DNA from 3 places in the Thermoanaerobacterium aotearoense genome. Region 3 is predicted to be linked to each of the others. Evidence: riboswitches for the same ligand, from Rfam matches in the RefSeq annotation. Region 3 holds a riboswitch; each other region holds the start of a gene.
The links. Region 3 has a riboswitch for S-adenosylmethionine ahead of metK (methionine adenosyltransferase). Riboswitches for the same ligand answer to the same signal wherever they lie in the genome.

Region 1 (8,597 bases), 1.3 Mb from region 3:
GAAAGGACAAGCAGTGGTTAGCCTGCAGCAAACGTTAAACAGGCTTGGCTATAGCACAGGTGGTATTGACGGAATATTTGGCAGCAAGACAAAAAGTGCAGTGATCGCATTGCAAAAAAGGTATGGCTTATCTCCAGATGGGATTGTAGGACCAGCTACAGAGGCTGTACTAAATAGGACGACTGTAACTGGCGTTTCATCAAGGGGTGGTTATGATCGCCCATCAAATTTTGATATAGTAAACATTGCAGAAAGATATCTTGGAGTACCGTATGTTTTCGGTGGTACTACACCTGCAGGTTTTGATTGTTCTGGATTTGTTCAATATGTGTTTAGGCAAGCTGGAAAAAGCATCGGTAGAACTACGTATGACCAATATGCAGGTGGAAGGGCTATAAGCTTATCTGATCTTCAACCAGGCGATATATTGTTTTTCTCTACATCAGGCGGTGGTCCTACACATGAAGGCATATACATAGGAGGTAATCGCTTGATACACATGAGCGATTCACTTGGTAAGGCTGCTATCGCAGATTTCAGCGGTTGGTTTAGGACGTACTATATTGGTGCAAGAAGATATTATTAAAATTTAAAAGAGAAGATCTACATAGAGGCGCATGTGTTTTTTGATTTAACATATGTGTCTCTTTTATTTTTGGAAATTCCATAAAGTCCTAAAGGGAAATCTTTGTTTTGCCAGTAAGTAATGCCATAAATAACTGATTATTATAAATTTTCTCCATTGACTTTTTATAACTCGCAATTACAAAAACATTTGTTCGTTTAATATAATTAAAGCACAGTGCTGCACTGAAAGGGACCGGTCCTCACTTTATGTGGGGTGTGTAGTAGATGATAAGCTATAATGAACTGTGCTTTAAGGCTAAAAGTGGTGATAAAGATTCTGTCTATGAGATTTTAAAAAAATTCAATCCTCTTTTGATAAAATTAGCAAAGAAGTTTCCATACGACAGTTTTGATGATATGATTCAGGATGGAAGAGAAGTGCTCATTACTGCTATTCATCAGTTTGATGAGAAAAAAGGCAAAGAATTTATAGCATATGGCAGTATGCAGCTTAAATTTTACTTTTTAAATGTCTATAGAAAGAAAAAGCCATTTCTTTCTTTGAATGCAAAGGCAGATGATGATGAAGATGAGATCATCGATTTGATTGAAAGCGATGGACTTACGCCGGAAGAAAAATTTTTTGATGATATCATGAAAAAGGATTTAAAATAAGCCTTGAATAGACTTACTGCAAAGCAGAAAAACATAATAATGCTTTACTTTTTCGAGAGAAAAACGCTTGTTGAAATATCGAAAGAATTAGGAGTAGGTTACCAAAGTGTTGTTAAACTTAAAGACAGGGCTTTAGATAGATTAAGATTTTTGATAAAAAATGATATAATTATGTAAAACGGCTTGAAAGGATGATGTATACTTGGAAGCTAAAAATCTCGGTATAAATGAAGAATTATTCAAAGAAATAATCGAGTTGAACCAAAAAGCTCAGTTTCACAATCTAATCGGCATGGAGATTGCTGAGCTTGGCAGTGGTAAAGTGACGATGGAAATGACGATTTCCGAGAAACATCTAAATATCTTTGGGATTGCTCACGGCGGTGTACTTTTTTCTCTCATGGATACAGCTATGGGAATTGCTGCAAAGACGATGGGGAAAAACATGGTGACTCTCGAGATGAACATAAACTATATAAAGCCATTAAAAGACAAAGACAGGATCAAGGCAATAGGGAAGATCATCCACATGGGCAAGACGACTGCTGTTGCAGTATGTGATGCATACAATCAAGATGGCAAACTTGTGGGGTCTTCCCGTGAGACATTTTACTGCATAGATTAAATGGTATACAATAAATATAAGATGAAAGGAGGCCATGAAAATGAATTTTGATAGCTTTTTGTACAATACAAGACCTTTTTTGAATTATTTGTTTGATTTTTATAGCAACTTAGATGACATGAAGTTAAGCACCGTCATAAAAGATGCCGGAAGTGCTGACAATGTGTCGATTATAGTCGTTGACATGATAAATGGTTTTTGCAAAAATGGAGCTTTGTCAAGTCCTCGAATAGGAGGGATTATAGAACATATAAAGAGCCTCATTAAAGCTTCATACAGAATGGGCATAAAGAATGTGATGTTTGTAAATGATGCACATGTCAAAGGCGCTGCAGAATTTGCGAATTATCCAGAACATTGTGTCAAAGGAACTGATGAAAGCCGTATTGTAGAGGAGCTTTTAGAAGTAGTCAAGGACAAGCCGAATGTGTACGAGAAAAATTCGCTAAATGTTTTTTTCGGCGGAGAAGATGGCGATGGGAATGAGTTTTTGAGAAAGATATTTGATATGATAAAAGGAGGCAAATCTACATTTATCATCGTAGGTAATTGCACTGATTTGTGTGTATATCAGACGGCGATTTCTATAAAGATGATTGCAAATGCCAATAATTTAAGTGCCAATGTGATTGTGCCTGAAAATTGTGTTGAGACTTATGATATAAGTGTGAAGACGGCGGAAAGGCTGAAAATAGTTCCACACGATGGCGACTTAACACATACTATGTTTCTATACCACATGAAGCTTAATGGCATAAATATAGTCAAAGAACTGCTGGAAGAATAAAATAAAAAGTTTTAAAGAGCTCTTTAACGTATAAAGGGCTCTTTTTATTAATAAATATTTATAAGATATTTATATTTTGTTTATCAGTTGTAATGCTGTTGTAATATTGATAATATATAATGGATTCATAGAAAAATGGCTGTTTTAGATGAATGATGAAGAATTTTGTTGCAAATTGCTTTTTATTGTGAGGGATCTTAGGAGGGGATTTCAGTGCCAAAGCCTTTAAACGAAAACGCAAGATACATGGCAGGACTTGACGGGCTACGGGCTTTAGCTGTACTTGCTGTCATTGGGTATCATCTTAATCTGACTTTTTTGCAAGGTGGTTTTTTTGGCGTCAGCATATTTTTTGTGTTGTCAGGATACTTGATAACAAATATAATTGCATCAGAATGGGAGAAAAACAATAAAGTTGATTTAAAAAATTTTTGGAAGCGCAGGATGTTGAGGCTGTTTCCAGCCCTCTTTATCATGATAATTGTAGTCGTCTCTTATGTTACGCTTTTCGACGCTTCAAGGCTTTCATCTATTAAAGGTGATGCTATAACAAGTTTGCTTTATGTCAACAATTGGTGGCTTATATTCCACAAGGTATCTTACTTTGCTAAATTTGGGCCACAATCAACGTTTGGCAATCTATGGTCACTGGCTGTTGAAGGACAGTTTTACCTTATTTGGCCATTAGCTTTGATTGCGGCATTTAAGTATATAAAGAAGAAAAAGCACATTTTTATTATCACTTTGCTGCTTTCTGCGCTTTCTGCCTTAGCAATGGGTATGATGTACATTCCAGGAATGGATCCCAGCCGTGTGTATTATGGCACCGATACTCGCGCTTTTGGGCTTCTTTTAGGTTCAGCTTTAGCACTGATTCTGCCCAGCAACAAATTTTCTCACACTGAGGCTAAAAGAAAAGTATTGATTTATGATGCGATTGGCTTTTTGGCAATAGCTTCGGTTTTTGCTATGCTTATGTACGTCAATCAATACGATTCTTTTGTATATAAAGGCGGCATGTACTTGCTATCTATAATAACTGCTGTAGTGGTGGCTGTGTCAGCACATCCTAAAAGCTTGTTAGGAAAAATATTAGGATGCGGTCCATTAAGATGGTTGGGGGCAAGGTCGTATGGAGTGTACCTTTGGTACTTTCCAGTGCTTATTTTGACGACGCCAACTGTAGATACGAAAGGCTTAGACCCTATTCGGGCGCTATTGCAGGTATTTATGATCATCGTTATTTCTGCCTTGTCATGGAAATACGTGGAGGATCCAATAAGGCACGGGGCACTTAAAAAAATCATAAACGACTTAAAATCATTGAGATTTGAAAAAGGTAAAATACTACCTACACTTAAAACATCTGCTTTAGTTTCATTATCCGTATGCTTAATGGGTATTTTTATTGCGGGCATGAGTGGAATCATACCTGCCAGCGCATCAGTTTCATTAAATTCAGGTGCGGCAAATGCTGCTTCAGATTCACCATCTTATGTAGAAAGCGGTAATAGTAATAGCAGTGATTTACAGGGATACAATGATAATCTGCCAGATAATAGAAGGGATATTAAATACTATCCGTATAAAGGAGGGAATCCCAGCTCAGCGGCCTCAAGTAGCGGTAATTCCACAATCAGCCCTGTACAGGATGGAAAGGGCATAACCATAATAGGTGACTCAATATTGATAGATACGAAGCCTTATTTGGAGGAGATGCTGCCGGGAATCACCATCGATGGCAAAGTAGGCAGGCAAATGTATCAGGCAAAAGATGTCGTGAAAAGCCTTAAAGCAAAGGGAAAAATAGATACTTTGATAGTTGAGTTGGGAACAAATGGGCCTTTCACTGAAGACCAGCTTTTGTCGCTTTTAAAGAGTGCAGAGCCCGTAAAACACGTAATATTGGTAAATGTTCGCGTCCCACGGCCCTGGGAAAGCATCGTAAATGAGACATTGTCAAAAGTGTCTTCAGAATATCCACATACTACTTTAGTCGACTGGTATAAAGCCAGTTATGGACACGATTCATTCTTTTCACCCGATGCGGTTCACTTAGAGCCCAGTGGTGCTAAGTATTTTGCTTCACTTATAGCAAACGCAGTAAAAGAAGAAAATTAAAGCTATGTAAAAAAGGCTGCATTTTGCAGCCTATATTTTATAATTATTCTAAGACTTTTCGAATCTCGCTTAGTTTTGTGCTATTTTTGTACTTCATGTATATATAGAATGGTATGCCGCACATAAGCATTATGAATCCGTACATGACAGTCTCGGCTCCAGATCCGTATATTGTCCACATAGCGTATGCAAATCCTAAAAGCGGAACAATGGAATTTTTTATAAAGCCTAATACGCTGACATTTTTGTCTCTTTTTATAAGAAGCATCATTTCAGATGCGGCTGTAAAAGCGTATACGGGCAGGAAAGATAGAGTTGCCAGCAATATTATGAAATTAAACGCAGAAACAAGAGATTTTGTATAGTTCATCAGCAATAGCAAATTTACAAGTACCGATCCTATAATCAATGACACGTGAGGAGTCTTGTATTTAGGATGTACTTTTGAAAAGATTTCTGGAAATAGGCCGTCTTTACCTGCCGCATAAGCCACACGAGCTGTAGATAAAAGCCATCCGACAGTTGTGCCGAGCACACTTACTACAGAGCCTACTATTATGACATTTGCAATGTTTTTTCCTAAAAACTGTTTAAGGATGTCAGCTATAGGAGAAGCACTTTTTGCAAGCTGGCTTTGCGGCATTGCACCCATTGCCGAGAGGTTTATGGCAAGGTACATTACTACTGCTATTAATATCCCCAATATTGTGCTTAATTTTACGTTTCTTTCAGGGTTTTTGATTTCTTCAGCAGTTATTGACGCAGTTTCAAGTCCTACAAATGCCCACAGCGTTGAAGTGGCTGCTGCAGATAAAGTATTCATGCCTTTTCCTGCAGGGAATAATGGCATTACATTGCTTGACTTGAAATGCACTGCTGATACGATTATGAAGAACAAAAAAAGACATACTTCAAAAACAGTTATTGTTGTTTGAGTTGATCCAGCCTTTTTTACACCTATTATAAAATCCATAAGATTCCACTGGTGTACAGAAAAGCAGCTAAATGATTTTGCGATAAAATCGGGAATAAAGCGCTTGAATAACTGGCAACTGCAATGACAACGGCAGCGTTTCCGATCCAAGAACCATTCCAGTATAGCCACGCATTGATAAAACCTATAAAGTCTCCAAAAGCTAATTTTGAGTATTCGTACGGGCCACCAGCTTTTGGAATCCTTGAACCTAAATTTGCAAATGACAATGCCAACAATATTGATCCAATGCCTGTAACAAGCCATGCCAGTATTGTTGCGCCTGGGCCTGATTTAGATGCAAGTGTAGCAGGAAGCATGAATATGCCGGAACCCATCATGTTGCCTGTCACAAGCGCTGTAGCGATAAATAGGCCAATGTCTTTTTTAAGCTTTTGTGTTTTGTCCATATAGTACAATTCCTTTCTATAAATTTTTGAAATAGCATAATTAAATTAGCACAGGAAAGTGAAAAAGTCAATGAATAATTTTGCAAAAATGATATAAAAAATGCAGGATATAAAATTTAGCTTTATACCTGCTTAAATTGCGCTTATTCAATTGAATTTACATCGTATGGAGTTTTTTGATATACATAGTAGTTTAACCAATTAGAAAATAATAGATTTGCATGGCTTCTCCATTTCACAATTGGCTCATTATTGGGGTCATCTCCCGGGAAATAATGTTTTGGTATTTTTATGGGTATGCCTTTTTTTAAATCCCTTTCGTATTCTGATTTTAACGTCAAAGGGTCGTATTCAGAGTGGCCTGTCACAAATATCTGTCTTCCAGATTTTGATGATACTATGTATACGCCTGCTTCGTCAGATTCAGAAAGTATTTCAAGGTCATCTACAAGCTCTATATCTTCTTTTCTGACTTCTGTGTACCTTGAATGGGGCGCATAAAATTCATCGTCAAAACCTCTTAATAAATCGACATTTTTCTTGGAAACCTTATGCAAAAACACGCCAAACATCTTCTCTTTCAGCGGGTATTTTGGTACGCCGTAGTGATAATAAAGACCAGCTTGAGCACCCCAGCAAATGTGGAATGTTGAAAATACATTGTGTTTGCTCCATTCCATTATTTCTTTAAGCTCATGCCAATAATCTACATCTGAAAAGTCTAAAGTTTCTACAGGTGCTCCGGTTATTATGAGGCCATCAAATTTTTCGTATTTTACATCATCAAACGTTTTATAAAAAGCTTCTAAATACTCTGGCGCGGTGTTCTTAGATTTATGTGATGCCGCATAGAGAAATTTTAGATCAATTTGCAGTGGATTATTGCTAAGTAACCTTAATAGCTGTGTTTCTGTCACACTTTTTGTAGGCATCAAGTTTAAGATGGCGATTTTAAGGGGGCGTATATCTTGATGAATAGCCCTTTCTTCAGCCATTACGAATATATTTTCTTTAGCTAAAATATCGATGGCAGGTAGGCCATTTGGTATATTGATGGGCATTTGCAAACCTCCTTCAATGTAAAAATAAAACGCCTCAGAGATGAGGCGTAGATACTCACATCTACTCATCTCCCAAAGCTATACGCTTTGCAGGAATTAGCACCATTTTCATAAAACATGACGGTTGCCGGGTTTCATAGGGCCAGTCCCTCCACCGCTCTTGATGAGTTTTGATTTACGATTTTAAATTGTTAAAATAATTATATATTCATTAATTGATGATGTCAATAACGTGAAAGGTATTTTCCATCGTTCCTTGTATCAACAACTGTTTAATTATAAATAGATTAAAATAATCCAATTTGCAGCTTTTATTTAGCATATTTTGCAATTATAATTGAACTTAGAGGTGAAAAAAATGTATGATGCAATAATAATAGGTGGAGGACCTGCAGGATCCACATTAGGAAGAAAGCTGTCTAAAGAAGGATATAAGGCATTGTTGATAGAAAAGCATGTTTTTCCAAGGTACAAAGCCTGCGGTGGCGGAATAACGAAAAGGTGTTATAAGTTATTAGATATTGATATAAGCCAATATGTAGAAGATATTACCAATGAAATTGTCTTTAAATTTCCAAACGGCAAACAGACTGTTTTACAAACCGATGAACCTATAATATATCAGGTAGACAGGGTTAAATTTGACAAATATTTGATCGATATGGCAGCTTATTACGGGTGTGAAATACATGATGGGGAAACATTTTATGACTTTTATGATAATGGAAAAAGTCTTGTTGTGATGACAGACAAAGGCGAATATGAAACGAAGATTTTAGTAGGTGCAGATGGGATAAACAGCAACGTGGCTTATAAAACAAGATTAATAAACGGTAAAAAAGGTATAGCGCTTGAAGGTGAAGTATATGTCGATAATAGCTTAATAGATGGATTAAAAGGAAAAGTTGTGGTGGATTTTAATGCGATAAAATATGGATATGGATGGGTATTTCCTAAAGGTGATAGATTGTCTATTGGTGTCGGGACTTTTTTAAATAAAATTTCAAATATAAAGGAAATACTGTCTAAAATGATAGAGGGAAATGTGGACGAAAATATAAAAGACTGTAAAATTTACGGTCATCAATTGTCGTTTCCTGATGGAAGCGATGGGGTATTTAATGATGATAAAGTAATACTAATTGGAGATGCTACAAGGCTTGCCGATCCATTTACAGGTGAAGGGATATACAATGCTTTGCTTACTGCAGACATCTCTTTTGACGTTATAAAAAAGCATTTCGATGGAGAATGTGGATTGAATGAATACACTCTTAGACTCAATAGAGAAATTGTGCCAGATATCGGTTGGGCATACAGATTAGCGCAATTCACATACAATAATATGGACTTCATAGAGAAATCTGTAAGGCATTTT
Region 2 (12,412 bases), 1.3 Mb from region 3:
CCATTTTACAGGCAGCAAAGAGCATAATACAGCTATGAGGCATAGGGCAAAGCAAATGGGAATAAAGATGAACGAATATGGTCTATTTAAAGATGAACTGCCTATTAAATGCCGTGATGAAGAAGAGATATTTAATAGTCTCAATTTATCGTATATTCCTCCAGAACTTCGTGAAAATATGGGTGAAATTGAAGCAGCGGAAAAAGGGCTACTTCCAGTATTAATAGAGGAAAAAGACATCAAAGGGGTTTTTCATGTACATACGATATACAGCGATGGTGCAAATACACTTTTTGAGATGGTGAATGCGGCAAGAGATCGCGGTTATAAAATCATTGGTATCACAGATCACAGTAAATCTGCATTTTATGCGAATGGACTTAAAGAAGAAGATGTTTTAAGGCAATTGGATGAAATAGATGAATTGAATAGCAAATACAGTGATATAAAGATATTAAAAGGCATAGAATCTGATATATTAAGAGATGGCTCTCTTGATTATGACGAAGATATATTGAGAAGATTTGACTTTGTCATCGCATCTGTTCATTCCAACTTTAAAATGAACAAAGACGACATGACAGAGAGAATAATAAAAGCTATAAAAAATAGATACACAAAAATCATTGGACACATGACAGGGAGACTCCTCCTTGCAAGAGATGGTTATGACATCGATGTGTATAAAGTTATAGATAGTGCTGCTGAATATGGCAAAATAATTGAAATAAATTCGAGCCCTTATAGACTGGATATTGATTGGAGATACATAAAATATGCAAAAGAAAAAGGTGTAAAATTTGCAATCTGTCCAGATGCACATAGGATAGAAGGGCTTGATGATGTAAAATATGGTATAGGCATTGCTCGTAAAGGCTGGCTTGAAGCGAAAGATGTGATAAATACGTATGATTTTGATGAATTAAAAATGGTTTTAAAATAAAATTCCAAGAAAACATATTGACATTAATGATTTAAAGTGTTAATATAAATAAAAATAAAATAGAATATGAAACCTCTTATCAAGAGTGGTGGAGGGACTGGCCCGATGAAACCCGGCAACCGGCATATATTATGCGTTTGGTGCCAAATCCTGCAGGGAAACCTGAGAGATGAGAGGAGCGGCGTAAATTTAGCCCTCTTCTACATCGAAGAGGGCTTTTTAATATTCTAAAAAAGTGAAGAGGGGTGAATTGTAAAGAAAGAGCATTTCAATTTTTTAAAATTAAATTAAAATAGAGGAGAGATTTAGATGAGTGAAGAAAGAAAGTTAAAATTTGACACATTGCAGGTACATGCGGGGCAAGAACCAGATCCAACTACAGGTGCAGTGGCAGTGCCAATTTATCAAACATCGTCGTATATATTTAAAGATACTGAACATGCCGCTTCTTTATTTAGCCTTAAAGAACCAGGTAATATTTACACACGAATTATGAATCCAACTAATGATGTATTTGAAAAGAGAATAGCAGCCTTAGAAGGCGGTGTTGGTGCTGTTGCGACAGCTTCTGGCTCTGCTGCTATAACATACGCTATTTTAAATATAGCAGGTGCAGGCGATGAAATAGTATCTGCCAGCACATTATACGGTGGAACATACAATCTATTTGCTTTGACACTGCCTAAACTTGGCATTAAAACGACGTTTGTAGATCCAGATGATCCAGAAAATTTTAGAAGTGCAATAACAGACAGAACAAAGGCATTGTATATAGAGACAATAGGAAATCCCGGGATAAATATACCTGATTTCGAGGCTATAGCGAAAATAGCCCATGAGAATAAAATACCACTTATCGTAGACAATACATTTGCAACGCCATATCTCTTCCGTCCGTTTGAATACGGAGCAGATATAGTAGTACATTCAGCTACAAAATTTATAGGAGGCCACGGGACGTCAATAGGCGGAGTAATAGTAGATTCAGGAAAATTTGATTGGGCAGGAAGCGGAAGATTCCCTGAATTTGTAGAACCAGATTCCAGCTACCATGGACTTAAATACGTTGAATCATTTGGACCGGCCGCATATATTACAAAGTTAAGGGTACAGCTTTTAAGAGATACTGGTGCATCATTAAGCCCGTTCAATGCATTTTTGTTTTTACAAGGATTGGAAACTTTGTCATTAAGAGTCCAAAGGCATGTAGAAAATGCACAAAAAGTAGCAGAATTCTTGGCAAAAAATCCAAATGTGACGTGGGTAAACTATCCCGGGCTTAAAGAAAACAAATACCATGAACTTGCAAAGAAATACTTGCCGAAAGGTGCTGGAGCGATATTGACATTTGGAATAAAAGGTGGAATAAATGCTGGAATCAAATTCATAAACAGCCTTGAATTATTCTCATTGCTGGCTAATGTTGGTGACGCAAAGTCTTTGGTAATTCATCCAGCAAGCACGACACATTCCCAATTAAGTGAGGAAGAATTGGCATTAGCAGGTGTAACTCCTGACCAAATAAGACTTTCGATAGGCATAGAAGACATCGACGACATATTGTATGACCTTGACCAAGCACTTAAAAAAGCAGCAGAATAAATATTATAGAGCTTTCTTCACAATAGAAGAGGGCTCTTGATATTTTTTAGCAAAATAGATATTTTTCACAAGATCTTCACATTTTTAAGGTAATATTAAAATATAAAATTGTAAAGGAGAGATTAATTATGAGTTTAGTAAAACGCATATCTAATATTTTTAGAGCTAAAGCAAATGACATAGTAGAAAAGATGGAGGATCCTGAAGACACTTTAAATTACTCATTAGTAGAGATGAGAGAAAATTTATCTAAAATAAAAAAATCTATGATAGATGTGGCAACATTAAAGAAAAAATTAGAAAATGAATTAAGCGGCATCAATATTAAAATATCAGAATACGGCAAAAATGCTGAATTAGCTTTAGAAAGCGGTAGAGAGGATTTAGCAAAAGCGTCAATACAAAATAAAAATGATTTAATAGAAAAAAAGACAAACCTTGAATCACAGATAAAAAGCATAGAGGAGCAGCTTAAGAATATAGAAAAAAGTAAGGAACAAATGGAAGACAATTTAATAAAATTACAGAGCAAAAAAGAAGAACTTATCACTATGAAAAAAGTATCGGATGCACAGGTAATGATAAAAGAAACGCTGACAGGTATTGCAAATGATACAAGTGATTTAGGTGAAAGAATAAGAAATGCAGAAGAAAAAATTAAAGAAAAATATGCAAAATCACAAGCCATTGATTATATGGTTGATGCAGGCATGCTTGATAACATATTAGATGATGAAGATAATGTAGAAAAAGAATTAAAAGAAATTGAAAAGCAAAAAAGAGCTGAAGAAGAATTTGAAGAACTTAAAAAGAGAGTAGCTGCAAAGAATCAAGCAATTAAGGAGTGAGCTATAGTGGGATGCGGCGGAAGAGGTTTTTATAGGTTCTTTGACTTAATTGATGATTTTGGATGCTGTGGAAATAGAGGATTCTACCATGAAAGACATTACGAATACGACAAATACGATGAAATGATAGCTGTAATAGATAGATTGTACGCAGAGGGTAAAATAGATACTGAATACTACCAAAGATTGAGGAAAGAAGCTGCTATTGGCAATCTAACGATGGACGATTTAATGAGAATTGAGATTAATAGCCAAAAGAAATTAAGCCGTGAATACAAAGATATAGATCCAGAATTAAACAAATATTATGATAAGTTGAATCGAATTGATAAGGCCAAAGAAGAATCAGAGAAGATAAAAAATGATTTATTATCAGAGATTGAGAATTTGAAAAGAAGATCTGAAAGATTAGAGAAAGCTGCAGAAACGATGATTTCTGTAGACGAGGCTTCAACAAAAGATTATATTAAAGAAAAAATAGAAATTGAGAGTAGAATATCGACTCTTGAAAAGAGAAAACAAGATCTTGAAAAAGATATTTCTGACATAGATGAACTTAAAAATGAGTTAAACCTTAAAATCCTTGAATTAAAATCATTAAAGCAAAGAGACATGCTAAATGACTTAAAATTTGATATAAAGGATATGAATAAATAAATAGAACTCTAAAAGGGTTCTATTTATTATTGCAATATAGGGAAATATATTGTATAATCTAATTGATAATGAATTTCAAAATCAAAGAATTGTAAAAATAAGTTTACATTTCTTATTGCTTTATTGAATTCATAAAAAACTTATGTATAAGGGGTGCTTAAATGTCTTTAAACGAAAACGAACTTACACTATCTCATGAATTTGAAGGATCAAAAAAGAAAAAATCTGCTATTTTATTACTACTTGCAACAATAGGTCCTGGGCTTACTGTCATGTTAGCAGATACTGATGCAGGATCTATTATAACATCGGCGCAATCTGGTGCAAGATGGGGTTATAGTTTGTTGTGGCTGCAATTTTTACTTATCCCGATTTTGTATTTTGTGCAGGAGCTTACAACGCGTATTGGAATAACAACTGGTAAAGGGCATGGTGAATTGATCAAAGAAAAGTTTGGTGCAGGTTGGGCATGGTTCTCAGTTTTAACACTTGTGGTTTCTGCTATAGGTGCTTTAGTCACAGAATTTTCCGGCATTGCCAGCGTTGGCTTATTGTTTGGCATACCGAAGTGGATAAGCATATCACTTGCATCAATCTCCTTAATATTAATAACAGGCTTTGGACGTTATACTATTGTTGAACGCATAGCTATATTTATTGGACTATTTGAACTAAGCTTTATACCAGCGGTTGTACTTGCACATCCCGATACTTCGTCAATAATAAATGGGATTATCGGACAGAAGCCTTTCTACGATGAATCTTATAGGCTTCTTATAGCAGCAAATGTTGGAGCGGTAATAATGCCTTGGATGATATTTTACCAACAAGGCGCTGTGATAGACAAAAAATTAACAGAAAAATCCATAAGGTTTAGCCGAATTGACACTGCTGCCGGCTCAGTTGTGACTCAGGTAATCATGGCGGTTGTACTTGTATTAACGGCTGCTACTATTGGACGGATAAATCCAAATGTTTCACTTACGAATATTCAGCAGATTGCTGATTCACTTATACCATTTGTAGGTCAGGTTGGTGGCAAAATCTTATTTTCAGCAGGTATTATCGGTGCTTCCTTGATAGCAGCTGTCGTTGTTTCATTGGCAACTTCATGGTCGTTAGGTGAAGTTATGGATTTTAAGCGAAGCCTTAATTCATCGTGGAAAGAAGCTCCAATATTTTATGGATTATATGCTGCAGGCATTATTGTTTCCGCCATTATCGTTTTATCAGGAGTACCCCTTGTAACATTGACAATTTCGGTTGAAATAATGAATTCGTTGCTTTTGCCAATTGTCCTTGGTTTTTTGATAGCACTGGGATGGAAGGCATTACCTGAAAAATATAAATTAAAAAATTGGGAAAAAATCGTGCTTGCGATAATATACGTACTTGTATGTTCTTTAGGAATTCTTACATTGTTTCAGATATGATTTTAAATATGAATTAACTGTGTAAAAAAGGAGCCATTTGGCTCCTAAATTACTTTTGCTGTTCATTGATTTCGTTCTTTAGCGCATTTGTGCATGCATTTAACATATTTTGCGCATCTTTTTCATCTATATTTCCACCCATCATATTTTGCACATCTTTTGCTGTCAGTCCTTTCATGTAGTTGTACATGGCACTATAGTTGAAATTTGAACCCATCATGTTAAACCCATAGCCGTTATTAATTGTATCGGCTTTTGCTCTTAATGCAGTTATTTGCGTAAATGCTATAGCACCTATTATTAGCACGCCTGCGAATATAGCTATAACTTTCTTTCTCATTTAAGATTCCTCCTTGTTTTTTATTGTGATTTTATTATACAATGCAATTATAAAGATCTTATGAAGATTGAGAAACTTTTTATAGAACTTTTTTATTTCACATATCGACTTTTTTATTTGCCTGCAATTATAAGTTTCATTATGTCAAGAGCCAGGTTTTCTTCTTTGAGTATTTTAAATCCTGAAATCTTCAAATTTTTTACAGTATCTCTATTTATGTTTGCACCCCATGTGTTTACTGTAAGAGGATTGAGTATATCCATTAGTGTACCTAAGATTAGTTTTTTGCTTCTTACGTGCTCAAGCATAAAAAGCTTCCCATCATTTTTTAATACTCTTTTAAGTTCTTTTAATCCTTTTATAGGATCCGGCACAGAACAAAACACACAGCTTGTTACGACAGCATCAAATGTATTATCATTAAACTCAAGGCTTTCTATATCCATTACTCTAATATCGACATCTTTGCCATATCTTTTGGCTTTATCTTTTGCTATTTCTACCATTTTAGGTGAAAAATCAATACCATAAATATTTTTACCTTCAGGATAATATAAAATATTACTGCCAGTGCCAATACCTGCTTCAAGTATAGTGTTTCCTGAAACCTCGGACCAAAGCATATTTCTCCACCTTTTACCACCTGAAGACTCCATAAGGCTTTCCATCAGATCATAATATTTTGCAATTCTTTCATATCTTCTTTTAATAATTTCAGTTCTATTCGTTGAGCTTCCCATATTGAATCAACTCCTTCATGCAATATTATACCTAAATCTATTTTTCTGATAAATCTGTTAAAATAAATGTGAACTTTTTTAAAATTTATGCGTTATATTTATGAGAGGTGGGCATGTGATGGATGAGAGCAAACTTATAAATGATGCAAAAAACGGCGATAAATATGCATTAAATCTGCTTATAACTGAAAATTATAATATTGTTCTTGGATATTGCATTAAAATGACGGGGAATATGTCACTTGCCCAGGACATAGCACAGGAGGCTATGTTGAAAGCTGTATTAAATATTAATAAGTTTACACCGGATTTTAAATTTTCTTCTTGGTTAATAAGGATTGCCATCAATATTTACAAAGATTTTTTAAGAAAAAACAAAATAGCTGAATGTATAGATGATATAGATATATTTTCTGAAAGTAATGTAGAAGATGACATTATAAACAAGGTCCATTATAAGGAAGTTATGAAAATATTGTTAAACCTTCCATATGAAAAAAGGGCGGTATTTATATTGAAACACTATTATGGATATAAATACGAAGAAATTTCTAAAATAATGAATTGTCCAGTTGGAACGGTGCGTTCAAGGTTGCACTACTGCATTAAGTATATTATGAATGAGATGGAAAGAAGGAAATGGATATGAAGAAATATCATAATGATATAGACCCTAAGCTTATAGATTCTTTTTATAATGAGTCAGATAATAAAAACATAGATAATGATGCATTTAATAAACTCAACAAAATTTCAGATATGTTTGATATTTTTAATGAACCTAACGTAAAAATTAATGCATTTGAATTTATCCAAAAAGCTAATGAAATACGTAATAAAAAAAGAAATAGAAAAGAGCTTGCAATCTTCATGCTTGTTTCAATTACGTTTATAGCATTTTTGATTTTAGTTGCATTTAAAGATTTTAAGTTAATAATCATTTGTCAAATTATAATTTATTTATCTTTGCCGTTAACTGTTGTGCCGTTATTAAAATTTAGAGAGGAGTAGAGGCTAAAATGAAGTATCTATTATTTGTTCTATTGATTATATTACTTGTATTACAGGCGACATGGATATTTATAGATGCAAAAAAAAGAGGCGAAAAATATTATTGGCTTTGGGGGTTGTTTGGACTTTTAAATGTGCCATCATCGTTAATAATCTATATTTTGGTGACCCGCTATGAAGTTTCCAAATGTTCGAAATGCGGTGCGTTGATAAAAAAAAGTTACAAGTATTGTCCATACTGCGGCAATATGTTAAAGACTTCATTATGTCCGCATTGTGGCAGGGAGATTAAAGATGAATGGGTATATTGCCCTAATTGCTCAAAAAAATTGAGGGAGGAATAAATTATGTATGATAATTTAAGTACATCTGAAATAATAAGACTTTTTGCTCCATTAATAATTATTCAATTAGGTCTTATGATTTTCTCAATATATCGTCTTACAAAGGATAAAGTCAGATTTTTGCCGAAATGGGCCTGGCTTATAATTATAGTGCTTGGAGAAATTTTAGGACCACTTATGTTTCTCATCATCGGAAGGGAAAAAGAGTAGACAATTTGTCAATCGATCTATCTATCCATCATATTATTCTGATTCCCAATGCAAATAGGTGAAGAATATTTGATCACAATGAATGTAGAAGTTATAAATTGATTAGAGAGGAATGTTTTTTATATGATTGAAGTAAATAATTTAACTAAAAGCTATGGAAATAACACAGTTTTGAAACAAATATCTTTCAAAATCGATAGAGGCTCAATTTATGGTTTTTTAGGGAAAAATGGTGCTGGTAAGACAACAACAATGAATATTCTTACAGGTTTTACCAGATATGATAGTGGCGAAATATATATTGATGGTCTAAAATTTAGTGAAAATAAAAGAAAACTATTAAAAAAAATCGGTTATCTGCCTGAAAATCCCGAGTTTTATAACTATATGAACTCAGAAGAATACTTAAACTTCATAGGTGAATTAAGCAATATGAAAAGCAAAGATAAACGTATTGAGACCATTCTTGAAAGTGTAAATCTAAAATATGCAAAAAAAAAGAAAATTGGGGAATATTCGAGGGGTATGAAGCAGAGACTTGGTATAGCTGCAGCATTGTTGAATGATCCAGAGATAATATTTCTCGATGAACCAACATCTGCACTTGACCCAGAAGGCAGAATTGAAGTATTGGAAATAATAGCTGAATTGAAAAAGCGAGGGAAAACAGTGTTTTTATCAACACATATTTTAAATGATGTTGAAAGAGTTTGTGATTATATAAGTATACTGGATAAAGGTGAAATCATCATATCTCAAAATCTGAATGAGCTTAAAAAGAAATATATCCAGCCTATTTATGACATTGAATTTGAAAATCCATGTGGTGATTTAAGTAATAGATTTGCTGATATAAAGTGGATTGATAGCATAAGAATAAATAAAAATACTGTAAGTATATATGTAAATGACATTTATGAAGCAAAGACAAAACTGATAAGAGAAATCGCAAAACTTGATAATCCTGTAATCTCATATAAAATCCGTGAAGCAAGTTTAGAAGATATATTTATAAGGATGGTGAAGCAAAATGCCAACATTTAATGCATATTTTAAGAAGGAAATAATTGAGTCAATAAGACAATATAAATACCTTATTCTTGCCATTGGTATAATACTTTTTGCGATGCTCGACCCTATCATGTTAAAGATGTTACCATTGATGCTTAAGAATAAGATTCCAGGTGATATCAGTGCATTAATAAAAATAAACTTTAGTACTGCTATTCAAAACTATATAAAGGATTTAAGCCAAATATCTTTTCTAATCGTAATATTGACATTGATGGGGATATTAAGTGATGAGATATCATCGCATAAATTACTTTTTCCATATTCAAAGGGCTTGAATCCTGCTGCAATGGTCGCATCAAAAATATTGCATTATTCAATTGTATTGATAATATTCATATTTTTGGGATTTTCCATTAACTATTATTATGCAGATACCTTATTTAAAGATAATACAATACCTTTTAGTAAAATCATGTTTTCTGCAACATTGATATCACTTTTTTATATCTATACAGTAATATTGCTTACATTTTTGAGCAGTCTTTTTAAGAAATCAATCGTTGCAGCTGTCGCATTGTTGATTATAAATTTTGCGGCTTCAGCACTAATGAATATTGAAAAATTATCCGTATATATACCAAATAAGCTTATTGCATTAGCAAGTACATTTAATACATCAGATATTATAAAACCGCTAATATCTACTTTAATGTTAAGCATAGTATTTTATATCATTTCTATAATTAGAATGAACAAAATTGAAATGTAAAAAATCATTGTTTGCCTCCCAAACAAAATAGTTGTATCGTTTAGTAAAAGCAATACCGATGTTGATGGTATAGTGTATTAATGTGATAAACTGATAAGTAGGAAAATTTTAATAAAATTAAGTGTTAAAAGAAAGCGTTGTATATACGCTTTCTTTTAACACTAAAAATAGACTATTTTTTATCTTGACCTGAATGTGGTACATTCAGTTTCTGCGCTGGTCTTTGCTGTCGGGGTCTTTGGATTTACTTCGATTGATTGTGCATGGCATCTCATATCTTTCCAATATGTGCATGTGTTAACACCACATTTTACTACGCTTTCTGCATTCATAAAGAACACCTCCAATTGATTTTAATCAAAAATTATTATTTGCATAAAGGATGTAGTTATACATAAGCTTGTGAAAAAGCGTTAAAATAATATTGACATAAACATATCGGAATTATATAATAAAATTGCAATACCCATAAGGGGTATAATATGTTTAAAAGAGGAGAATGGATGAAAATGCATATTCGCTTTTTATATTTCGAAGGATGTCCTAACTCAGAACCAGCATTAAAAATGTTAAAAGAGGTTTTATCAGAAAAAAATATTAAAGATGATATAGACATAGTAAAGATAGAGTCTGAAGAAGACGCATATAGATATAAATTTTTAGGTTCACCGTCAATTCATATCAATGGAGAAGACATCGAAAAAGAGAGAAGGAATGATGAACCTCTTTATGGATGCAGAGTGTATAAAGTGAATGGACATAATTCCGGTGTGCCACCGAAAGAAATGATTTCAAAAGCTATTGATGAGGCATTGGCAATATAATTTAAGGAGATGATTTATATGCCTGAAAAAGCTACTTTAAAAATTACTGGCATGACTTGTGCATCTTGTGCCGCTCACATAGAAAAAGGTCTTAAAAATTTAGAAGGAATTGATGAAGCCAATGTCAACTTGGCTGTGGAAAAGGCAACAGTTGTATACGACCCGACTAAAGTTAATATTGATGATATGACGAAAAAAATTGAAGATTTAGGGTATGGTGTAGTAAGGGACAAAGCAGATCTTGTATTGATTGGTATGTCATGTGCTTCATGCGCTACTAAAATAGAAAAGACTTTGAATAAATTGCCCGGTGTATATAAAGCCAACGTTAATTTTGCTACAGAGGAGGCATCTGTAGAATATAATTCAGACGCAATAAGTGTAGAACAGATGGCAAAAGCTATAAGAGACATCGGCTATGATGCGAAAGAAAAAAAAGATAATGCATTAGACTATGAAAAGGATGAGAGAGATGCCGAGATAAAAAGGACAAAAACCATGGTGATTATATCTTCGATTTTGACTTTCCCACTTCTTCTGGCTATGATATTAAAAGTTTTTAAATTGCCTGCAGGAATTTTGGAGGTTCCGTGGTTTCAAATACTTTTAGCAACGCCAGTTCAATTTATTATTGGATATAGATATTACAAAGGTGCTTGGCATAATTTAAAAAATATGTCAGCTAACATGGATACATTGGTGGCTCTTGGCACGTCTGCTGCATACTTCTATAGCTTGTACAATGTTTTTACTAAGCCTATGTCAGAGGTACACAATTATTTATATTTTGAAGCGTCGGCTGTTGTAATCACTCTTATTACATTGGGGAAAATGCTTGAAGCTATAGCGAAAGGCAAAACATCTGAAGCAATAAAAAAACTTATGGGACTTCAGGCGAAAACTGCAAGAGTCATAAGAAACGGAGAAGAAATAGACATACCTATTGAAGAAGTAAAAGTCGGAGATGTAGTTATAGTAAGGCCGGGTGAAAAAATACCTGTAGACGGTGTAATTGTAGAAGGAAGTTCTGCTATAGATGAATCTATGATAACAGGAGAGTCTATTCCTGTTGATAAAAATGTCAATGACGAAGTAATAGGTGCTACAATAAATAAAACGGGCACATTTAAGTTTAAAGCGACTAAGGTTGGGAAAGATACTGTCTTATCACAGATAATAAAGATGGTTGAGGATGCACAGGGCTCAAAAGCGCCTATCCAAGAGATTGCCGATAAAGTGTCAGGAGTTTTTGTACCTGTGGTTATAGGAATAGCAGTAATCACATTTTTGATATGGTATCTTGTTTTAGGAAATCTTAATGCAGGTGTAATAAGTGCTGTATCTGTGCTTGTAATTGCATGTCCTTGTGCATTAGGCCTTGCAACACCAACCTCTGTTATGGTAGGTACAGGCAAAGGAGCAGAAAATGGCATACTTATAAAAGGTGGGGAATATTTGCAAAAAGCAAAAGAGATTAATGCTATTGTATTAGACAAAACTGGTACTATTACAAAAGGAGAACCAGTAGTCACTGATGTCATTTCGTTCAGCCAATTGAAAGAGGATGATTTGCTGTATATTGCTGGAATAGCTGAAAAAAATTCTGAGCATCCGCTTGGTAAAGCAATTGTGAATAAATCAAAGGAAAAATGCGAAAAATTGCCAGATCCGAGCAAA
Region 3 (12,412 bases):
AGTGGAAGGCAATAAGATAGATTCCCTTTATGGGTACAAAATAGGCCTTGACCCATTGAGCAGGATTGTGCTTACAGGAGAAGTGTACATCGATAAGGACAGGGTAAAAAAGCTTCAAGAGAGTACGTCATTTGGAAAAGATTCGTGGAGATTGGATCCCATGAAAGTGATACAAGAGGAAGGCGGTGTCGTTGGATTTTCGCCTGATGACGATTTTTCATTGGAATCTAAAAAGGGTGGAATTGCGCTCATAAACGCTATCCATGACAATAAGTCTTATCTTGTGACACTTGTCCAACCTGAAGGAGATAAAGAAGGCAATATATGGGTCATAAGTGATGTCAAGCCGAAATTCACGAAGATACCTGAAGCAGATCCTACAAAAGGAGAGACATTCATATACGGCATCGTAAAAGCCATTAATTACGATACGAGAGTCGTCACGATAGAGCGGGAGTACCAAGATACCAGTGACATAAACAATGTAGCTGGTCCAGATATTAAGGTGTTGCCGAATGCCATAATACACCGTCAGTCAAAGATCGGTTACGACAGTCAAGGTGGTTACCAGTATTCAGAGACAGACATGGATTTTACAGACATAAAAGTAGGCGACGAGCTTGGCATGATCTTGACAAAAAATAAAGAAGCGCGGGCTGTGATTGATTCAGACAAAAACACAATCACATCTTACAGCAGTCAGGAGGCAAATATAATAGTGTTGTCGCCTATGAGAAACAACAGCGTTACAAGCCCTATAAAAGTGGTGGGAAAGGCCAGGGTGTTTGAAGCTGTTGTTAATATAAGGCTGTTGGATTCCAATGGCAATATATTGTCACAGACGTCTGTTCAGGCAAGTGCAGGTGCTCCATCTTGGGGAGATTTTCAAGCAGACATACAGTATAATCCATTATCAACACCACAAGATGGTACATTGCAGGTATTTTCATTAAGTCCAAAAGATGGTTCTGTGCAAGATCTTGTATCAATACCACTGTACCTAAAGTAAAAAATTAGCTCTGACTTATGTCAGAGTTATTTTTTATGGCTGCTTTTAAATAAAACGCTCTATGTATGCTCATGGCGATGACTTCTGCCATCTCAAATACAAATCCAAGCCTTGTGTTATGTACAGGTATTATATCAAAGGCGTCAATCACTCCTATTATAGATATGTCGCCGACAGCAGGCAATACTTTTCCCACTCCTTTGCCTGGATATATTGGCGATTTTTTTATGGATATTTTACCTATGTTATCTTTATCTCCAAGACAAGCGTCAACAGCAATGATGTTGCTGTAGGGATGCTTTCTTTTTATGTGGGCGATGTTTTCCTCAAGGTTCATTGCATGTATCGGGTTTTTTAATGTCCCATATACGTTTATGCCGCTGGTCATTTTTGATATCATGTCTCCTACAATAGGGCCTAACGAATCTCCGATGCATTTATCGGTACCTATGCAAAGTATAACAGAATCAAAGTTTATTTCCTCTGCTAAATACGCTGACATGAGTTTGATGGCGCTTTTGTCGTCATACCTAACCCGCAATTCATCCATAAAATCTTCCTCCAAAATTTGTATTAAATACAGTTAAGGATGAAATAATAAAAGTATTCGAAGGGAGTGTTTTTTGGTGAAGAAATCAATCTATAGCATTGGGTTCGTCGTTGCTATTACGGCTGTCAGTATTATATTTATGCTTGATGTTTTTATAAAAGAACAGCCACCACCAAATGAAGTCTTGAAACCAGCGATTAGAAGTACATACTATTCATCTACGGATAAAATCAGTAAAAATGAGATGCAGGTGCCTGTTTTCAATACCACTCCAAATTTAAAGGAAAATGAAAATAAATCTGCGGTAGAGAATGAGAAAAGCGATAAAGAAAATTCGGAAAAAAAGAACAGTGAGGAAAATGACATAAGAAAATTCGATGAGAAATCACTGGACAAATTAATCCAAGAGAGAAATAGAGAGTTTACAAAGATAAACGGCAACAACAATTCGAAAGAAAGCAGCGAAAATTTAAACTTGAATAGAATAGTTGTGACGCCTGAAAAAATATTAAGCGTTCAAAGAGAGATGGACTTTGCAACAAAATCTAAGGCTATAGGCATATTGATGAAATTAGGTCCGTCAGGCATAGGTGAGATCATGAAAATGTCTCAAGATGGTGTGACAGAAAAAGAAAGCTATGAAATGATGGATATACTTAAAAAGCATTTGTCAGAAGGGGATATAGATTTTTTAAAGAGCATTGTAGAAAAGTATTTTGATGAGAAAAATACATCAAAATAAAGATGTGCTTTTAGCGCATCTTTATTTTGTAAACAGATTTTTATCTTGATAGTAAATGTCTTTTCCATTTACCATTATTGAAATGTATCTGGCGTCATTGTATATGTCCATACTTCCACCGCCATTATTTGTTCCGTAATTAGATATATACCTTATGTTGTCATTCAATGTCGTATAAAAAGGTGTGTCGCCGTTATATATTATCCAGACGTTTTTACCTGTATCTTCTCTGAATTTTTGCAGCGTGTCCTCGAACAGTTGCGCTTCTTTAGTGTCTTTGAATCCATCGGAGCCCCATACAGGCTTTGGCAAAACTACAAATAGGTTATCTCCTTTTACACTGTTTAATGTGTTTAAAAACCAGCTCCACTGATCTTTATTGGATGATAGCAAACCTCCATTAGTATCATCCAACATGATAAATGTTGAATTTCTAAAGTCATATACCCCATAAGAATTACCTGCTTTTATGTACGGAATCGTAAGTGATTTTAAGACTTTGTCATTTACATCTCCTGTAAAAACTACTAAAGGATAGTCTTTATTGGCTATGCTGGCGGCTTTTAAGGAAATTTGAAGCTTCAAAAGCGTATTGTAATCTGTGTCTCCAAATACCATGAATTTAAACGAATCGTTGGTGTTGCTGACGCTTACTTCCTTGTTTTTGCTGTCAATAGATTCAAAGTTCAATGGTTTTGGAAGCTGTGACGCATCAAAATCTGATCCTTGCCCGACTTTCACCATTAAATTTCCTACTTTTCCATTTATATTTGCCGACAAAGCACCAGATAGATCGTTGTTTGCTGCTTTGAAGATGCCATCTGAAATAGTGCCTACATTGTTGTAAACAGTCCAGCTTATGTCTCTGTCTTCTATAGGTGCTCTATAGCCATTTATATCTTTTCCTATGACTGATATTGATGTAGTTGTACCTTTATCTATGTTCACAGAATAAGGTGTAAATCTTATGTCTGCTATAGCATCTAAAGCCTTTATTTTCAGCGTACCAGTCACATTGCCTACTCTTGCTATTATCACGCCGTCACCTGAACTTTGAGGAATAAATTCATTTCCATCAAATCTTCCTGCTATGCCGCTTATAGAGAATGATACGGAGTTTTGATCGATTTTTACTGGTTGATAATTTGCATCATATCCTTTTACAGTGATCGCTCTGTGGGTGCCTACAAAGATATTTGGGCTATCTGCTTCAACTTTTATGGCGTATAGATTTCCTGTTGGTGCTGTGTTAAATACTCCAACTCCGTTGGCTACATTTCTTTCGAAACCAGGAACTTCATTTTGGAGCTTTGCTTGACTATCTCCTAAAGGTCTTATAGCCATTTGTGTTGAGCCGCCGCCGTCTAAGTTCATAGCATTATAAGCTCCTAAGCTTAACATAAGCTGCGCTAATTCACTTTCTGTCATCCCTCTCGTGTTGGCGTTGTCAACTGTTGCTATTATTACGTGCTTCTTGTCTTCGGTATATCCTATAGCTGTCCTTGCGTATATGCCATCCACATTGTCGGTAAATTGCGATGGTATTGAACCGTTTTGCACCAAAATGGTTCCTCCGCTAACAGCCATCTTAAAGTTGTCAAATGGAGGATCTGTAGAGATGTTTTTGATGACTTTATCTCCTTGCTTTAAATTTGATAAAACCTTTGCGATATCTCCTGTTGCATCTATGGAATAGCCTCCGTCAGGAATTGCTACAGGACCCTCACCTTGCCTTACTTCTAAGACGCTGTTGTTTTTGTCAACTAATACTTCAACAAGATCTTTATAGCTGTCGCTTAGGCCGGGCGTCTCATCATTCCAGTCCTTTGTAAATATGACGCAAGACGTTCCGCTACCTATGGAGCCTACGTTGTTTAAGGCACTTACAGGAATTTGACTGCCGTCAGGGAGTGTTATGCTAAGAGAAGTGCTTTTCCAATAGCCTATTGATGGCACGTTGTTTTTATCTATGGCAAATGTAGCATAATTTCCCTGATAGTATGGAACGGTTAAAAGATTTCCATCTTTGACTGATGCTCCTACGATAAACCCTTGCTTCGTGTCAAAAAAATCACCGTTTACTGCGGCTATAGCACCGTTGCCATTTGCCATGTCTTCCACATCCATTCTGTCTTTAAAACCCGATGGATTAAAGATAGTGGATATTGATGTATTATTGTCGCTTAAGTCCACATCTAACACATTGATATTGATGAAACCATCTGTTGTGAAATATGTAATGTTTTTTTCTGTAACTCCTCTACTTAATATTTGCTGGCTTTCATTTGAAGTTATTACGGTGTAGGCATCTGCAGCAATACCATTCATAAAAATCGATGAAAAAATAATTATTGAAGATAGACACATGCTTATAACTTTTCGGTATTTCAAAAAAATCCCTCCTATGTATTTTCAAATGTTTTTATGAAAATTTATCATCAGCAGCATATAACCATATTGTACCTTTTGTATATTACAGTCGTGTTACAATTTCATAAAATAAAAATAAAAACTAATATTATTATTGCCTAAATTGCGTATAATGATTATAAAAGATAAATGGAGTATAAGCGAAAAACATCGAAAAAATGCCAAATTAACTGATATAAACCGGCTAAAATGAGGAATAATAAATCTTGTGAAATTAATAGATTTAAACTATAATCAAATATGTCGCGAGACGCCGGGGTGTAGCGCAGTTGGTAGCGCACGTGCTTTGGGAGCATGGGGTCGGGGGTTCGAGTCCCTCCACCCCGACCATGATTGGTCGTATAGCTCAGCTGGGAGAGCACCTGCCTTACAAGCAGGGGGTCATAGGTTCGAGCCCTATTGCGACCACCATTTCTATTTGTGAATATTTTTTACGCATTAAAATAAAATAATCATGGAGGGATACCCAAGTGGCTAAAGGGGGCAGACTGTAAATCTGTTGGCTGGTGCCTTCGATGGTTCGAATCCATCTCCCTCCACCATGAATAGAAGGCTAAGTGGCCTTTTTTTTATTTTCTCTTCAAAATTTTCTATCCACGATAATTTTCAAAAACATCGATAAAAAAATTTCCAAATCCTATTGACTTAAAAAATAAATGATGTATAATAATACTTGTGAAGGGAAAATAGTTATTAATAGAAATAAAATATTAATAGCTTATCCGATGTGATAATTGACTAAGAATAGATGAGAGGTGGGTACATATGTCGTTGGTAGGTAAAAAAGCTCCTGACTTTAAGTTAGATAGCACAAAAGGTCAAATATCTTTAAGTGATTATAAAGGAAAATGGGTAGTGCTTTTCTTTTATCCACTGGATTTTTCATCAGTATGTTCAACTGAGATACCGGAGTTTAATAGGATGAAGCCGGAGTTTGACAAACTTAATGCTGAACTATTAGGCATCAACACAGATAGTGTTTATTCACATAAGGCGTGGATAGATAGCCTTGGTGGCGTTGATTTTCCGCTTTTATCTGATTACAACAAGGAAGTCACAAAGCAGTATGGCATTCTCATCGAAGATGCCGGCATAGCATTAAGAGCCGCATTTATCATTAACCCCGAAGGAATTGTTGATTATGAAGTTGTACATGAGCCAGTAATCGGCAGAAATGTCGATGAAATATTGAGAGTGCTTAATGCACTTCAAACAGGTCATGCTTGCCCTGTTGGTTGGAAACCAGGGGACAAAGTATTAGATTAAAAAAGGAGGAGATTTTGAAATGAGAGAAATGACGACAAAAAATCTAAGCGATGCTTACGCAGGTGAAAGCCAGGCTCACATGAGGTATCAAATTTTTGCTGATGTGGCTGAAAAGGAGGGTAAGCCAAACATAGCAAAGCTTTTTAGAGCCATATCTTATGCCGAATTAGTCCATGCCACAAATCACTACAAGACACTGGGAGAGGTAAAAGACACAGTATCAAACCTTGACAAGGCTATAGCAGGTGAGACATTTGAAGTAGAAGAAATGTATCCTGCGTATAAAGCCGTAGCAGATTTGCAGGAAGAAAAATCTGCAGATAAAAGCTTCAATTATGCTCTTGAAGCTGAAAAACTACATGCAAAGATGTATACAGATGCAAAAGCTGCTGCACTTAAAAATGAAGACATAGCTATTTCTAAAGTGTACATTTGCCCTGTTTGCGGATATACGGCAATTGATACGGCTCCAGAAAAATGCCCGGTTTGTGGTGCTCCAAGAGATAAGTTTGTTGTTTTCTAAAAGGCATAAAACCCCTTCATTATCATATATCAACTTTAAAGTGCTTGATTGCCATCAAGCACTTTTTTAATTTTCAATTGACTTATTAGTTGCACTGTGATATTATATTTAAAGTTAAATAAGCGAAACTCTTATCAAGAGAGGTGGAGGGAAGAGCCCTATGAAGCCCGGCAACCTGTCTTACGACAAGGTGCTAATTCTCGCAGAAGTTTACTTCTGAAAGATGAGGGTGGATGTGCCTCTTCTTTTGGAGAGGTTTTATTTTGTTTTAGGTCTTTTATGTGATTTAAAAAAGGAGGATACAGATGAAAAAGTATTTTACTTCAGAATCAGTTACTGAAGGACATCCAGATAAAATTTGCGATCAGATATCTGATGCTATTGTAGATGAGATCTTAAAAAATGATCCTTATGCGAGGATAGCCTGCGAGACTGCCGTTACAACAGGTATGGTATTGGTGATGGGGGAAATATCTACAAAATGCTACGTCGACATACCAAAAATCGCAAGAAAGGTCATAGAGGAGATAGGGTATACTCGAGCAAAGTACGGTTTTGATGCTGATACATGTTCTGTGCTTACTTCAATAGATGAACAGTCTCCAGATATAGCATTGGGAGTTGATAAGGCACTGGAAGTAAAAAAAGGCATTTCCCACGATGAGCTTGAAGAACAAGGCGCTGGAGACCAAGGGATGATGTTTGGATACGCATGCACAGAGACGCCTGAGCTTATGCCTCTTCCAATATCATTAGCACACAGGCTTGCCCGCAGATTAGCGGAAGTAAGGAAAAATGGCACTTTAGATTATCTAAGGCCTGATGGCAAGACACAAGTGACGATTGAGTACGTTGACGATGTGCCAAAGAGAGTTGACTCAATCGTTGTGTCGACACAGCATTCACCAGATGTGGATCATGATAAGATTGAAAATGACGTAAAAGAGTATGTAATAAAACCCATTGTTCCACCAGAGCTTATTGATGATGACACGAAGATATATGTAAATCCGACAGGGCGATTTGTAGTCGGTGGACCACAAGGAGATAGCGGCCTTACGGGAAGAAAGATAATAGTAGACACTTATGGTGGATATGCAAGGCACGGCGGTGGCGCTTTTTCTGGCAAAGATCCATCTAAAGTAGACAGGTCTGCTGCGTACGCTGCAAGGTATGTAGCTAAAAACATCGTGGCTGCTGGACTTGCTGAAAAGTGTGAAGTTCAATTGGCATATGCAATAGGCGTAGCTACACCGTTAGAAGTCAATGTAGATACATTTGGCACTGGAAAAATACCTGACGAAGAAATATCTGAAATAGTTAAAAAAGTATTTGATTTAAGACCTGCTGCTATCATAAGAGATCTTGATCTAAGAAGGCCTATTTATAGACAAGTTGCAGCATATGGACATTTTGGCCGCACAGACCTCGATCTTACATGGGAGAGAACTGATAGAGCTGAAATACTGAAAAAACTTGCTTTCAATAAACAATAATTTTAAAGCCCGGAGTATCCTCCGGGCTTTGCGGCTTGTATATTTATATTTATAGCCGCGGTTTTTATAAAAATTGTACGCTCCGCTACTTTTATTATAGCATAAATTAAATGGCGATTCCATTGTTTTTAGTTTCTTTTTCAAAAATTTGGCTGTTTGTTTTAACCACATTTTCTAATGCGGAAACAAGCATTTGGTTGTACTTTGCATCACACTCTCTTAAATCACGTATTGCCTCAATGGTGCTTTTAGCTTTTCTGTATTGCCTATCGTTTGTCATCGCATCAAAGGAATCGCATACTGCCACGATCTGAGAGCCAAATGGAATGATTTTTAGTCCATAAGGATAGCCAGTTCCATCTAATCTTTCGTGATGATATAGCACAATAGGCGTTAAATATGCAAGCGGTGTTAAAGCCTCTAACATATCTGCGCCGTATTTGGGATGCAATTTCATGGTGTCGTATTCCAATTCTGTAAGTTTGTCTGGTTTTGCAAGAATATTAATTGGAATCATCACTTTGCCTATGTCGTGCAGCAATGCGCCCTTATATATCGTTATTTTTTCCTTCATATTGAGTCGCATCATGTTTGCTACATTGTATGACAATTTTGCGACTCTGATGCTGTGCTTGTACGTTTCGTAATGGTAGTTTCTTAGCGATATCAAAAGATGCGACATCAATTTTTCTTCGTTATAATTCATCTTCATTTTTCCCCTTTTTTCGACAATTAATATTATATTATAAATTTTTATAACAGTCAATAATTTCATCTGATGTAATAAAATTCAAAAAAAAAAAAAAAAAAAAAAAAAAAAAAAAAAAAAAAAATTCGGAAAATTGATTAACTTCATATCCATATATTGACTTTGAAGTTGTTATTTTATATAATAAGTACAAACATTAGTTCGTAAAGGAGTAATGGAGATGAAGGACTTTGATATACCTGATGTGTACCTTGCCATCTTGCCTTCTTATATTGATGAGTACGGAGATGGGACGGAATTGATAGACTTAAATGGCAATGTATCGCGAATAAAATGCAGTGTCAAAAGTTGCCTGAAAAAGACTTTGAAAAAGTATGCTGTAGATTTAAGCGCCATAAAAGAAAAGTACGCAAAAAGCCTTGGCATAAAGAATACTTTTCCAATTCCTTTAGCTTCTAACTTTACGCTTGTTCAATTAAAAGTTAGAATTCCAAAGGTAGCAAAGGATGTATCTTACGGATATGTGTGCTATGAGAAGATAAATAAGATCGACGAATATTCTGCGTATTGCGTTGTAAACATTGATGACAGCAAGATAAAAGTTTATCAAAAGAAGATTACAATCGAAAAGCATTTGAGGGATGCTGCCATGATGAAGACTTTTTTTGCTAATTTAAGTCCATTAAATTTTGAAAGCGACAGGTCTGTGTACAACCTTCCAGCGACGAAAGCGGATATAGCTCTTTTGTATGAAGAAATCGTAAAGATAAAGTATAAAATCGAACAGAAAGATGATACGCACTTCAAATATCCATAAAAATAATATACAATTGTAAATAGAAAATAAAAAAGTAGGGATAAGAATGGTTGAAATAATAGGTACTGTTGAGGAAATAATTTTTAAAAACGAACAAAGTGGGTATGCTGTATTAGAACTTAATTCAAAGAAGGATACTATTACAGTAGTAGGATATATGCCTTATGTTGGAATAGGTGAAACGCTTAAAGTTGAAGGCGAGTGGATGGTGCATCCTGACTACGGGGAACAGGTGAAGGTTTCAAAGTACGAGACAATAGCGCCGTCAACATTGTATGGCATGGAAAGATTTTTGTCGTCTGGGCTCATAAGAGGTATAGGACCTGTCATGGCAAAAAAAATCGTCTCAAAATTCGGCGTGGATTCTATAAATGTCATAGAATCTCATCCGGAAAAGTTATTGGATATACCTGGGATAGGCGAAGAAAGGGTAAAGATGATATCAGAATCTTATGAGCAGCAGAAGACATTGAGAGATGTGATGGTTTTTTTACAAGGCTATGGCATTTCTACTACCAATGCGATAAAAATATACAGGCAGTACGGTGATGATTCTATAGATCTTATAAAGCAAAATCCGTACAGACTATCGGATGAAATTTTCGGAATTGGCTTTAGAACGGCTGATAAGATAGCTCGAGCAATGGGTGTTGATACGCATTCTGGATACAGGATTTCATCTGGCACAAAGTACGTGTTGATGCAGTACGCATCAAATGGCCATACGTATGTGCCGCTGGAACTTTTGCTTAAAGAAACCGCGAGACTTCTTGATGTATCAGAAGAAGAAGTTTATGATTCGCTGGTTCTTTTGGTACAAAGCGAAAAAGTGAAATTTGAGACATTTGAGGATGGCTCACATGGTGTATATTACATACCGTATTTTGTGGCTGAAAACAACACTGCAGATAAGATTTTAAACATGACGCTGACAGATGTAAAGCCTGAGGATATCGACATTGAAAATGAAATATGGAAGATAGAGTCAGATATGGGAATTCATCTTGCAGATAATCAGCGCGTCGCAGTTTTAGAATCTGTTAAAAACTCAATTCTCGTCATAACAGGTGGTCCTGGAACAGGAAAGACTACGATAATAAACTTCATAATAAGGCTTTTTAAAAAATTCAAGAAATCAGTAGCATTAGCTGCACCAACGGGGCGAGCTGCAAAGAGGATGACTGAAGCTACAGGATTTGAAGCAAAGACGATACACCGCCTTTTGGAGTATTCATACACAGAAGAAGAAGGACGAGGTTTTGGCAAGGATGACAAGAATCCATTGACTGAAGATGTCATAATAGTGGACGAGGCTTCGATGATAGACATATTGCTTATGAATGCTCTCCTTAAAGCTATCCCATTAAGCTCAAGGCTTATACTTGTAGGTGATGTTGATCAACTTCCATCCGTTGGAGCTGGCAACGTGCTTAGAGATATAATAGATAGCGGCTTAGTAAAAGTAATAAGGCTTAATAAGATATACAGGCAGGGAAAAGAAAGCTTAATAGTGGTAAATGCCCATAAGATAAACAATGGAGAGTATCCTGTTTTAAATGATAAAGAAAATGATTTTTTCTTCATCAATGCTTCGTCGCAAGATGAAATTTTAAATACTATATTAGACTTATGCAAAAGGCGGTTGCCTGAAGCGTATGGATTCAACCCTTTTACGGATATCCAGGTTTTAAGCCCTATGAGAAAAGGTTTGATAGGCATGATAAATTTAAACAATGAACTGCAAAAGTGCTTAAATCCATCAAAAAATGGGTTGGATGAAAGACAGATGAAAGATTTTACTTTCAGAGTGGGAGATAAAGTGATGCAAATAAAAAACAACTACAAGATGAAGTGGACAAAAGGTGATGAAAAAGGTGAAGGCGTCTTTAATGGCGATATGGGTATCATAGAGTCTATCGATAATGATTCACAGGAGCTTACCGTATTATTTGATGATGACAAAAGGGTTGTTTACGATTTTGCAGATGTAGATGAGTTAAGCCTTTCGTATTGTGTGACTGTTCACAAAAGCCAAGGAAGTGAATTTCCGGCTGTCATAATGCCTATGAGCTTTGGACCGCCTATGCTTCTCACCAGAAACCTTTTGTACACTGCTGTAACGAGGGCTAAAAAACTTGTGGTAATAGTGGGCCAAGAAAAATACTTAAAAAACATGATAGATAATAATCTTATATCAAAGAGGTATTCAGGGCTCTTGCCTAAACTTAGGAAAGTCCTTAAATTCATGGTGGAAGAAAGTTGATTAATTTCACGAATGTTAAATAAATTTTAAGATATGCCGATATAAAGATTAAATAGATGGACGGAAGGATGTACTATGATATTTCTCGATCTGCTATTTCCACCAAAGACAAATTGCATACTGTGCGGAAAGGTGATAAGAGAAGGAAAGATATGCCTTGACTGTGAAAGCAATTTGCCATTTATTGTGGGCAATAAATGTGTTATCTGTGGAAAGCCTATCATAGATGGCGACAAATGTCCTGACTGCATGGAGACAAACCATGTTTTTACTCGCAGCATAAGTCCTTTTGAATATGACGATACGATAAAATCGCTGATTGCCAGATTCAAATACTACAAAGAAAGAAGTTTATCTGAATTTTTTGCAGAATACATGTATAAGTATATTAAAGAAGATGGTGTAGAATTTGATACGATAGTGCCTGTTCCGCTTCACAGGACAAAGCTGGATGAGCGAGGCTACAATCAATCGGAGCTTTTGGCGCGGGAGCTCTCTTATAGATTCGATGTAATCATGTCAAAACCTTTAAGGCGTATAAAAAACACTAAATCTCAAACTGGACTTAAAAGAGAAGATCGGATGAAAAACTTAAAAGGTGCATTTA

Region 1: it holds a riboswitch for S-adenosylmethionine, as region 3 does, so the genes downstream of both, metA (homoserine O-acetyltransferase MetA) here and metK (methionine adenosyltransferase) in region 3, are expected to answer to the same signal.
Region 2: it holds a riboswitch for S-adenosylmethionine, as region 3 does, so the genes downstream of both, GSH73_RS09720 (homocysteine synthase) here and metK (methionine adenosyltransferase) in region 3, are expected to answer to the same signal.

What each region holds. Positions count from the first base shown of each region.
Region 1 is NZ_CP047602.1:1,941,107-1,949,703, reverse strand. Features, by position in the region: gene GSH73_RS09775 (C40 family peptidase) at 1-586, shown strand, start outside; gene GSH73_RS09770 (helix-turn-helix domain-containing protein) at 853-1,242, shown strand; gene GSH73_RS13590 (sigma factor-like helix-turn-helix DNA-binding protein) at 1,246-1,419, shown strand; gene GSH73_RS09765 (PaaI family thioesterase) at 1,445-1,867, shown strand; gene GSH73_RS09760 (cysteine hydrolase family protein) at 1,908-2,654, shown strand; gene GSH73_RS09755 (acyltransferase family protein) at 2,868-4,775, shown strand; gene GSH73_RS09750 (APC family permease) at 4,819-5,748, opposite strand; gene GSH73_RS13865 (amino acid permease) at 5,736-6,158, opposite strand; gene metA (homoserine O-acetyltransferase MetA) at 6,302-7,219, opposite strand; SAM riboswitch class I at 7,282-7,389, opposite strand; gene GSH73_RS09740 (geranylgeranyl reductase family protein) at 7,578-8,597, shown strand, end outside.
Region 2 is NZ_CP047602.1:1,926,061-1,938,472, reverse strand. Features, by position in the region: gene polX (DNA polymerase/3'-5' exonuclease PolX) at 1-943, shown strand, start outside; SAM riboswitch class I at 1,017-1,119, shown strand; gene GSH73_RS09720 (homocysteine synthase) at 1,253-2,545, shown strand; gene GSH73_RS09715 (PspA/IM30 family protein) at 2,674-3,393, shown strand; gene GSH73_RS09710 (coiled-coil domain-containing protein) at 3,400-4,050, shown strand; gene GSH73_RS09705 (Nramp family divalent metal transporter) at 4,212-5,483, shown strand; gene GSH73_RS09700 (hypothetical protein) at 5,533-5,823, opposite strand; gene GSH73_RS09695 (class I SAM-dependent methyltransferase) at 5,937-6,563, opposite strand; gene sigY (RNA polymerase sigma factor SigY) at 6,682-7,212, shown strand; gene GSH73_RS09685 (DUF5345 family protein) at 7,209-7,574, shown strand; gene GSH73_RS09680 (zinc ribbon domain-containing protein) at 7,583-7,918, shown strand; gene GSH73_RS09675 (PLD nuclease N-terminal domain-containing protein) at 7,922-8,128, shown strand; gene GSH73_RS09670 (ABC transporter ATP-binding protein) at 8,252-9,172, shown strand; gene GSH73_RS09665 (ABC transporter permease) at 9,159-9,911, shown strand; gene GSH73_RS09655 (DUF1540 domain-containing protein) at 10,091-10,243, opposite strand; gene GSH73_RS09650 (DF family (seleno)protein) at 10,415-10,735, shown strand; gene GSH73_RS09645 (heavy metal translocating P-type ATPase) at 10,754-12,412, shown strand, end outside.
Region 3 is NZ_CP047602.1:575,507-587,918, forward strand. Features, by position in the region: gene GSH73_RS02705 (Gmad2 immunoglobulin-like domain-containing protein) at 1-1,009, shown strand, start outside; gene yyaC (spore protease YyaC) at 1,014-1,559, opposite strand; gene GSH73_RS02715 (hypothetical protein) at 1,636-2,301, shown strand; gene GSH73_RS02720 (phosphodiester glycosidase family protein) at 2,323-4,692, opposite strand; tRNA gene GSH73_RS02725 (tRNA-Pro) at 4,986-5,061, shown strand; tRNA gene GSH73_RS02730 (tRNA-Val) at 5,067-5,142, shown strand; tRNA gene GSH73_RS02735 (tRNA-Tyr) at 5,188-5,273, shown strand; gene GSH73_RS02740 (peroxiredoxin) at 5,497-5,997, shown strand; gene GSH73_RS02745 (rubrerythrin family protein) at 6,017-6,520, shown strand; SAM riboswitch class I at 6,649-6,750, shown strand; gene metK (methionine adenosyltransferase) at 6,826-8,016, shown strand; gene GSH73_RS02755 (HD-GYP domain-containing protein) at 8,123-8,722, opposite strand; gene GSH73_RS02760 (hypothetical protein) at 8,946-9,542, shown strand; gene recD2 (SF1B family DNA helicase RecD2) at 9,589-11,805, shown strand; gene GSH73_RS02770 (ComF family protein) at 11,881-12,412, shown strand, end outside.